2 regions of the Pseudomonas sp. EB271-G4-1 genome follow, and region 1 is predicted to be linked to the other one. Evidence: predicted binding sites of a transcription regulator. Region 1 holds the regulator's gene; the other holds the start of a gene.
The links. The regulator sigma-54, encoded in region 1, starts transcription at its own class of promoters, with help from an activator protein. The targets are predictions, from matches to a motif close to ANTGGCATNNANNTTGCTNT.
Positions count from the first base shown of each region.

Region 1 (4,549 bases):
ACATCGGGTTGCGCAGCCAGGTACTCGGCCACCGGTTGGTCGAGCCCGGACTGCTCGCGCAGCTCAGGCTTCCAATAAGGATTGGGCAGGCAGCGCACATCGAATACCAGGTCGGCGTCGACCGGCATACCACGCTTGAACCCGAACGACTCCACGAGAAACGCCGTACCGGGTTCCGGTTGGTTTAGCAGGCGCAGCTTGATGGTATCGCGCAGTTGATACAAATTCAGACTGGTGGTGTTGAGCTTGAGATCGGCAAGGTCGGCAATCGGACCGAGCAGGGTGGTCTCGTCGTTGATCGCTTCGGCCAGCGAGCGGTTGGCGTTGCTCAGCGGGTGACGCCGACGGGTTTCCGAGAAACGTTTGAGCAGGGTTTCTTCGTCGGCATCCAGGTAGAGGACATCGCACTGGATGTGGCGACTGCGCACTTCTGCCAGTAACTCGGGGAACCGCGACAAGTGGCTTGGCAGGTTGCGAGCATCGATGGACACGGCAACCAGTGGCTGTGCCAGTTCGGTGTGTATCAGCGCTCGCTCGGCCAGTTCAGGCAGCAACCCGGCAGGCAGGTTGTCAATGCAGTAGTAGCCGTTGTCCTCGAGGACGTCGAGGGCGGTACTTTTACCTGAGCCGGAGCGGCCGCTGACGATGATCAAGCGCATGATTACTGCCCGTTTTGCTCGTCCAGGACAACCTGATACAAGGCTTGATTGCTCGCAGCGTTGCGCAGTTTGTCGCGCACGTCCTTGCGGTCGAGCATGCTGGCAATCTGGCGCAACAACTCAAGGTGCGCATCGGTAGCGGCTTGCGGGACCAGTAGCACGAACAACAGGTCAACCGGAGCGCCGTCGATGGCGTCGAAATCGATAGGGGCGTCCAGATGCATCAAGGCACTGATGGGCGCATCACAGCCCTTTAGACGGCAGTGGGGAATGGCGATGCCATTACCAAAGCCGGTGGAGCCGAGTTTTTCACGGGCGACCAGGCTCTCGAAAACATCCTGCATGGCCAGATCCGGCACTTCGCGATGGATGAGGTTGGCAATTTGCTCGAGGGCTTTCTTTTTACTGCCGCCCGGCACGTTCACCAGGGAACGGCCGGGGGTCAGGATGCTTTCAAGTCGGATCATGGGTTGGGAGTGTTAACGACCCGTAGCGCCCTGGAGGAGGCTCTGAGTCTTTTCCTTATGCTTTTTGAGTTGTTTATCCAGCTTGTCGGTCAGTGCGTCGATTGCCGCGTACATATCGGTATGTTCCGCGTTGGCGACGACCTCATTGCCGGGTATATGCAGCGTGGCTTCGATTTTCTGCTTCAACTTTTCGACGCACATCGTGACTTGCACGTTGGTGATCTTGTCGAAATGCCCCTCGAGCTTCTTGAACTTGAGCTCGACGTATTCACGCAGGGGCTTGGTCACTTCCAGTTGGTGTCCACTGATGTTGACTTGCATACAGCTTCTCCTTCGTTGCCAGTGCATAAAGCGGCAGATCCAGATGATCTGCCACTGGAACGCTGTGGCGTGGCCCTACATCAACCGCTTGCGTTCGCTCGAAGGCGCGATCCCGAGGGATTCGCGGTACTTGGCGACGGTGCGGCGAGCCACCTGAATGCCTTGTGCCTCCAGTAAACCAGCGATCTTGCTGTCACTCAACGGCTTTTTCTGATTTTCCGCCGCCACCAGTTTTTTGATGATCGCGCGAATCGCCGTGGACGAGCATTCTCCGCCCTCGGAGGTGCTGACGTGACTGGAGAAAAAGTATTTCAGTTCATAAATGCCCCGAGGGGTATGCATGAATTTCTGCGTGGTAACCCGCGAAATCGTCGACTCATGCATGCCGACCGCTTCGGCGATGTCATGCAGGACCAATGGCTTCATGGCTTCGTCGCCATACTCCAGGAAGCCGCGCTGATGCTCGACGATCTGCGTGGCCACTTTCATCAGGGTTTCGTTGCGGCTTTGCAGGCTCTTGATGAACCAGCGGGCTTCCTGCAGTTGATTGCGCATGAAGGTGTTGTCGGCGCTGGTGTCGGCACGACGAACGAAGCCCGCATACTGGGCGTTGACCCTCAGGCGGGGCACCGACTCCTGGTTGAGCTCCACCAGCCAGCGTTCGTTATCCTTGCGCACGATCACGTCCGGAACCACGTATTCGGCTTCGGTCGACTCGATTTGCGAGCCCGGGCGCGGGTTGAGGCTCTGGACCAGCTCGATCACCTGGCGCAGCTCATCTTCCTTGAGCTTCATGCGGCGCATCAGCTGGCTGTAGTCGCGGCTGCCGAGCAAGTCGATATAGTCAGTGACCAGGCGCTTGGCTTCGGCCAGCCAAGGCGTCTTGGCGGGCAGTTGGCGCAATTGCAACAGCAGGCATTCACCCAGGTTGCGTGCGCCGATGCCGGCAGGTTCGAATTGCTGGATGCGGTGCAGGACGGCTTCGATTTCGTCCAGTTCGATGTCCAGTTCCGGATCGAAGGCTTCGAGGATTTCCTCCAGCGTCTCGTCCAGGTAGCCCTGGTTGTTGATGCAGTCGATCAGGGTCACGGCGATCAGGCGATCGGTGTCGGACATCGGTGCCAGGTTCAATTGCCACAGCAGGTGGCTTTGCAGGCTCTCGCCGGCTGATGTGCGGGTGGTGAAATCCCACTCGTCGTCATCGTTGCTCGGCAGGCTGCTGGCGCTGGTCTGGTAGACGTCTTCCCAGGCGGTGTCGACAGGCAGTTCGTTGGGAATGCGCTCGTTCCAGTCGCCTTCCTCGATATTATCGACGGTCGTGGCGCTTTCCTGGTAGGAGGGTTCCTGGGTGTCGGTACTGGGTTTGTGTTCGGCGTTGTCGGCCAGCGGGTCGGAATTGTCGAAGTCGTCGCCTTCTTCCTGGCGCTCGAGCATCGGATTGGACTCCAGGGCCTCCTGGATTTCCTGTTGCAGGTCCAGGGTCGACAATTGGAGCAGGCGGATGGCCTGTTGCAGCTGCGGTGTCATCGTCAGCTGCTGGCCCATTCTCAAGACTAGCGATGGTTTCATGGCAGGGGCTTAACACCTTATTCGCCGGCGCACATGCGCCATCCACTACAGGGCGCCGGAGCGCCAAACATAAGCAAATTATATGCCCGAAACCGCGGCGTTTGCCTAGAGCGCTGTAACAATAAAAAAAGGTTGATTTTTTATTGCGCCAAGCGCTCTGCCGACTCGCCGGACACCGCGATGCTTACAGGCGGAATTCATGCCCCAGGTACACTTCTTTCACCAGGTCATTGGCCAGGATGGTTTCAGCGTCGCCTTCGGCGATCAGTTGACCATCGTTGACAATATAGGCGGTTTCGCAGATATCCAGGGTTTCGCGGACGTTGTGGTCGGTGATCAGTACGCCGATGCCCTTGGCCTTGAGGTGGTGGATGATCTGCTTGATGTCACCCACGGAGATCGGGTCAACGCCGGCGAACGGTTCGTCGAGCAGGATGAATTTCGGGTTGGTGGCCAGTGCCCGGGCGATTTCCACGCGACGGCGTTCGCCACCGGACAGGCTCATGCCGAGGTTGTCGCGGATGTGGCTGATGTGGAACTCCTGCAGCAGGCTTTCCAGTTCCTTGCGGCGACCGGCCTTGTCGAGTTCCTTGCGGGTCTCGAGGATGGCCATGATGTTGTCGGCCACGGAGAGTTTGCGGAAGATCGACGCTTCTTGCGGCAGATAACCGATACCCGCCTTGGCACGACCGTGCATCGGCTGGTGGCTGACATCGAGGTCATCAATCAGCACGCGCCCCTGATCAGCCTGTACCAGGCCGACGATCATGTAGAAGCAGGTGGTCTTGCCGGCGCCGTTGGGGCCGAGCAGGCCGACGATCTGGCCGCTGTCGATGGACAGGCTGACGTCTCGCACGACCTGGCGGCTCTTGTAGCTCTTGGCCAGGTGCTGGGCTTTCAGAGTTGCCATTAAGGGGCCTTTTGCTCGTCGGTTTTCTTTTTCGGCTGGATCACCATGTCGATGCGCGGACGCGACTCGGTCACCTTGCTGCCCGTTGCGCGACCGGCGCTGGCCAGCTTTTTCTCGGTGTCATAGACGATTTTCTCGCCTTGAGTGACGTTGCTGTCCTTGTCGATGACCTTGGCGCGGTCGATCAGCACGACACGATTTTGCTTGGCGAGGTACTGGATGGTCACGCCCCATCCCTGCACGGGCTTGGTGTCGCCTGCGGTCTGCAGTTGCTCGAAGTAGGCCAGGTTACCCACCGAGGTCACCACGTCGACGTCGCCATCGGGGGCGCGGGTCATGGTCACCTTGTTGCCCTTGACAATGATCGAGCCCTGGGTGATGACCACATCGCCCGTATAGGTGGCCACACCGTTCTTGTCGTCCAGTTGGGCGTCGTCGGCCTGGATGCGGATGGGTTGCTGCTGATCGTCCGGCAGAGCCCAGGCGCTCACGCTTCCCAGTGCTGCGCCCAGACTGAGCAAAATAGGGAGGGTTTTAACGAGCCTCATACTGTCCTCTTACGTTCGATAGCAGGTGTATCCTGCTTTCTTTCAAATACGCCTTCATGCCGACACCAGTCGATA
Region 1 is NZ_JBYTEO010000029.1:81,590-86,138, reverse strand. It holds gene rapZ (RNase adapter RapZ) at 1-659, opposite strand, end outside; gene ptsN (PTS IIA-like nitrogen regulatory protein PtsN) at 662-1,126, opposite strand; gene hpf (ribosome hibernation-promoting factor, HPF/YfiA family) at 1,139-1,447, opposite strand; gene AC3WWR_RS16405 (RNA polymerase factor sigma-54) at 1,523-3,016, opposite strand; gene lptB (LPS export ABC transporter ATP-binding protein) at 3,201-3,926, opposite strand; gene lptA (lipopolysaccharide transport periplasmic protein LptA) at 3,926-4,474, opposite strand; gene lptC (LPS export ABC transporter periplasmic protein LptC) at 4,461-4,549, opposite strand, start outside.

Region 2 (4,549 bases), on a different contig from region 1:
ATGCCGACCGCTTCTTCTTCCTCGGTGATCCGCAGGCCCATCACGGCGTCCAGGACCTTGAGGATGATGAAGGTGACGATGGCGGTGTAGATCACCGTGAAGCCCACGCCTTTGCACTGAATCCATACTTGTGCGGCGATGTCGGTCACGGTGCCGAAGCCGCCCAGGGACGGTGCAGCGAATACACCGGTCAGGATCGCGCCGAGAATACCGCCGATACCGTGCACGCCAAAGGCGTCCAGGGAGTCGTCATAGCCGAGCTTGCGTTTCAGGGTAGTGGCGCAGAAGAAGCACACCACGCCCGCTGCCAGGCCGATAACCAGGGCACCCATCGGGCCCACGGTGCCAGCAGCAGGAGTGATCGCAACCAGACCGGCCACGACACCCGAAGCGATACCCAATGCGCTTGGCTTGCCGTGGGTGACCCACTCGGCAAACATCCAGCCCAGCGCAGCGGCGGCGGTCGCGATCTGAGTGACCAGCATCGCCATGCCGGCAGTGCCATTGGCCGCCGCAGCGGAACCGGCGTTGAAACCGAACCAGCCGACCCACAGCATGGCCGCACCCATCAAGGTGTAACCCAGGTTGTGCGGGGCCATCGGCGTGGTCGGGAAACCTTTGCGCTTGCCCAGCACCAGGCAGGCAATCAGACCGGCCACACCGGCGTTGATGTGCACCACGGTGCCGCCAGCGAAGTCCAGCACGCCCCAGTCCCACATCAGGCCGCCGTTGCCGGACCAGACCATGTGCGCGATCGGTGCATACACCAGGGTGAACCAGATGCCCATGAAGATCAGCATCGCGGAGAACTTCATGCGCTCGGCGAAGGCACCGACGATCAGCGCCGGGGTAATGATGGCGAACGTCATCTGGAAGGTGATGAACACCGCCTCAGGGAACAGCGCCGCAGGGCCGGTCAGGCTGGATGGCGTGACACCGGCGAGGAAAGCCTTGCCCATGCCACCGAAGAAGGAGTTGAAGTTGACGACGCCCTGCTCCATGCCGGTGGTGTCGAACGCAATGCTGTAGCCATAAATGACCCACAGGACGCTGATCAGGCCGGTAATGGCGAAGCACTGCATCATCACCGACAGAATGTTCTTGGAGCGCACCATGCCGCCGTAGAACAGCGCGAGGCCGGGAATGGTCATGAACAGCACGAGGGCTGTCGAGGTCAACATCCAGGCGGTGTCGCCGGAGTTGAGGACTGGGGCCGCCACTTCGTCTGCCGCCAAGGCCAGGCTGGGCATTACGAAGGACAACAGGGCTCCTAGCCCTGCGAATTTACGCAGAGTCATTTTGTTTTCTCCTGGGGCGTTGGGTTTGTGGCGGCTTAGATTGCGTCGGTATCGGTTTCGCCGGTACGGATGCGAATCGCCTGTTCCAGATTGACCACGAAGATCTTGCCGTCACCGATCTTGCCGGTGTTGGCCGCCTTGGTTATCGCCTCGATAACCCGGTCGAGATCCTTGTCGTCAATGGCGACATCAATCTTCACCTTTGGCAGGAAATCGACCACATACTCCGCGCCGCGATACAGCTCGGTGTGACCCTTCTGCCGACCGAAGCCTTTGACTTCAGTAACGGTAATGCCCTGCACGCCGATCTCGGACAACGACTCGCGCACGTCGTCCAACTTGAACGGCTTGATGATGGCAGTGACTAGCTTCATGAAAACTCTCTCCCGAATTTGATGGACTTGCCCCAGGAAAACAAACCCGTCTCAAGTCTAAGCGCAGTGCCTGGCTTTGTAACGCATCGTCGGCCTTACCTGCCCGTACGACGCCAGCTAACCGCTCCTTGCGAAACACTCCCCGCGTCTCGCCTGGCGCACTGCATTCGTCACAGCGACTGCATCAGTGCATGGGTCATCAGCATCTAAGCAGAAAGCTTGCCATCTCCACAAAACACTTTGATTTCAAGCCTTTGCCAACAGATCGCAACCACTTCACGACAACACCCAACGCGTTACGCACAACAACGGTGCGATACCGTCCGTCCCCATGCTCGAAAAGCGTGCATCCCTTGCCCGCGAATTTGACTATAGACACTGCGTGGTACACTGCCGGGCATTGCTACCAGGACATTCCCCCATGCTCGCGCCCAAAGACTTCCTCGACGCCCTGACAGGCACCGCCTCCCGCCTCTTCAGCGGCGACACTCCACTGCCGAAAAGCGAAATCGAAAGCCAGTTCAAGGCATTGTTGCAGAGCGGATTCAGCAAGCTGGATCTGGTCAGCCGCGAAGAGTTCGATAGCCAGATGGTCGTGTTGGCACGCACCCGGGCACGGTTGGAGGCTCTTGAGGCGAAAGTGGCGGAGCTGGAAGCGAAGCTGAGCCCACCAGCGGAAACTGAATAACTGAATAACTGAAGTAACTGATCCTTCCCATGCTCTGCGTGGGAATGCTTCCAGGGACGCTCCGCGTTCCGCCTCTGAAGCGACGCGGAGCGTCACCGTAATATCCCGTGAAAGTTTGCCCGCCTAACCACTCCACCAATCCCCTCTCCCCCGTCTACCCTTGAAAAACCCGCAGGAAGCGGCCTCTCGTCACCTCAAGGAACGACCATGTCCCTCTCCATCGTCCACAGCCGCGCCCAGATTGGCGTGGATGCGCCCGCTGTCACTGTTGAAGTCCACCTGGCCAATGGCTTGCCATCACTGACCATGGTCGGCCTGCCCGAGGCGGCGGTGAAGGAAAGCAAGGACCGGGTGCGCAGTGCGATCATCAATTCGGGGCTGCAGTTTCCGCCACGGCGCATCACGCTGAACCTGGCACCGGCGGATTTGCCCAAGGATGGCGGGCGCTTCGATCTGGCGATTGCGCTGGGGATTCTTTCGGCGAGCGTGCAGGTGCCGACGTTGACGCTCGATGATGTGGAGTGCCTGGGTGAGCTGGCATTGTCTGGCGCGGTCCGGGCTGTGCGCGGTGTATTGCCGGCGGCTTTGGCGGCGCGCAAGGCCGGGCGATCGTTGGTGGTACCACGGGCCAATGCCGAGGAAGCGTGCCTGGCGTCGGGATTGAAAGTGATTGCGGTGGATCATTTGCTGGAGGCTGTCGCGCATTTCAATGGGCATACACCGATCGAGCCTTACGTCTCCAATGGTTTGCTCTACGCCAGCAAACCTTATCCTGACTTGAATGAAGTGCAGGGACAGCTGGCGGCCAAGCGGGCGCTGTTGATTGCTGCCGCAGGCGCTCATAACCTGTTGTTCAGCGGGCCGCCTGGAACCGGAAAAACGCTGTTGGCGAGTCGCCTGCCCGGGCTACTGCCGCCGCTATCCGAAAGCGAAGCCCTGGAGGTGGCGGCGATCCAATCCGTTACCAGTTGCGTACCGCTGAGCCATTGGCCGCATCGGCCGTTTCGCCAACCCCACCATTCTGCCTCAGGCCCCGCACTAGTGGGTGGCGGCTCGAAACCGCAGCCGGGCGAGATCACCCTCGCCCACCATGGCGTCCTGTTTCTGGACGAACTTCCAGAGTTTGAACGCCGGGTTCTGGAAGTTTTAAGAGAACCATTGGAGTCCGGGCATATCGTGATTTCCCGGGCGAAGGATCGCGTGCGGTTTCCAGCGCGGTTCCAGTTGGTGGCGGCGATGAATCCGTGCCCCTGTGGATATCTTGGCGAACCCACGGGCCGCTGCTCCTGCACACCGGACATGGTGCAACGTTACCGCAACAAGCTGTCGGGCCCACTGTTGGATCGGATCGACTTGCACCTGACCGTCGCACGGGAGGCCACGGCGCTGAATCCCCCCGTGAAACCGGGAGAGGACAGCGCCAGCGCTGCATTGATAGTGGCCGAGGCACGCGAGCGCCAGCAGAAGCGTCAGGGCTGTGCCAATGCCTTTCTCGATCTACCGGCGCTGCGTAAGCACTGCAAGTTATCCACAGTCGATGAAAACTGGCTGGAAACCGCTTGTGAACGACTAAACCTCTCCCTGCGTTCAGCGCACCGGCTGCTCAAAGTTGCGCGCACGCTGGCGGACCTTGAACAAGCCGATGGAATTGGACGCGAACATTTGGCCGAGGCGCTGCAATATCGGCCGACAACGCTCTAGCCGGCATCACCCTTTGGTTAGATCAACCAACGGCGTCTGCCGCACCTCAGTTTCCCGCCCCGCCTGAATCTCGCCCACCTGCTTCAAGGCCTTATCCACAGCCGCCTTATCCGCCAACAAGCTGTAGCTGATGCGGAACTGCTTGTGTTCCTTCGGCGCAATGGTCGGCACCAGGTTCAGTGGCCGCTGATAACGGCGGTTGTAGGAAAAACTTGTTCCCGGCTCCAGCCCCGAGACATAGCCCTGGCCTTGGGTGTCGGTGTTTTTCCACAGGGAGAACACGGGCAGTGTCTGAGTGTTGAAGCCGACCGAAACTCCAAGGCTACCGGCCTTGTCATGCAGCACGGTCAACGTATCGCCCTGGGCATCGGCATACGGCACCACGTTGTAAACCGTCTCGTCGTAGTCCTTGGTCGGTGCGCGATAGGTTTGCCAGTCCGACAAATCGCCTTTGGCTTTATCGTTGAACGGTGAGACCTGTTTCACCG
Region 2 is NZ_JBYTEO010000044.1:24,720-29,268, reverse strand. It holds gene AC3WWR_RS20840 (ammonium transporter) at 1-1,298, opposite strand, end outside; gene glnK (P-II family nitrogen regulator) at 1,334-1,672, opposite strand; gene AC3WWR_RS20830 (accessory factor UbiK family protein) at 2,094-2,360, shown strand; gene AC3WWR_RS20825 (YifB family Mg chelatase-like AAA ATPase) at 2,568-4,061, shown strand; gene AC3WWR_RS20820 (aldose 1-epimerase family protein) at 4,068-4,549, opposite strand, start outside.
Region 2: a site for sigma-54 is predicted at 1,880-1,899, ahead of glnK (P-II family nitrogen regulator). Genes of this name have one in related genera too.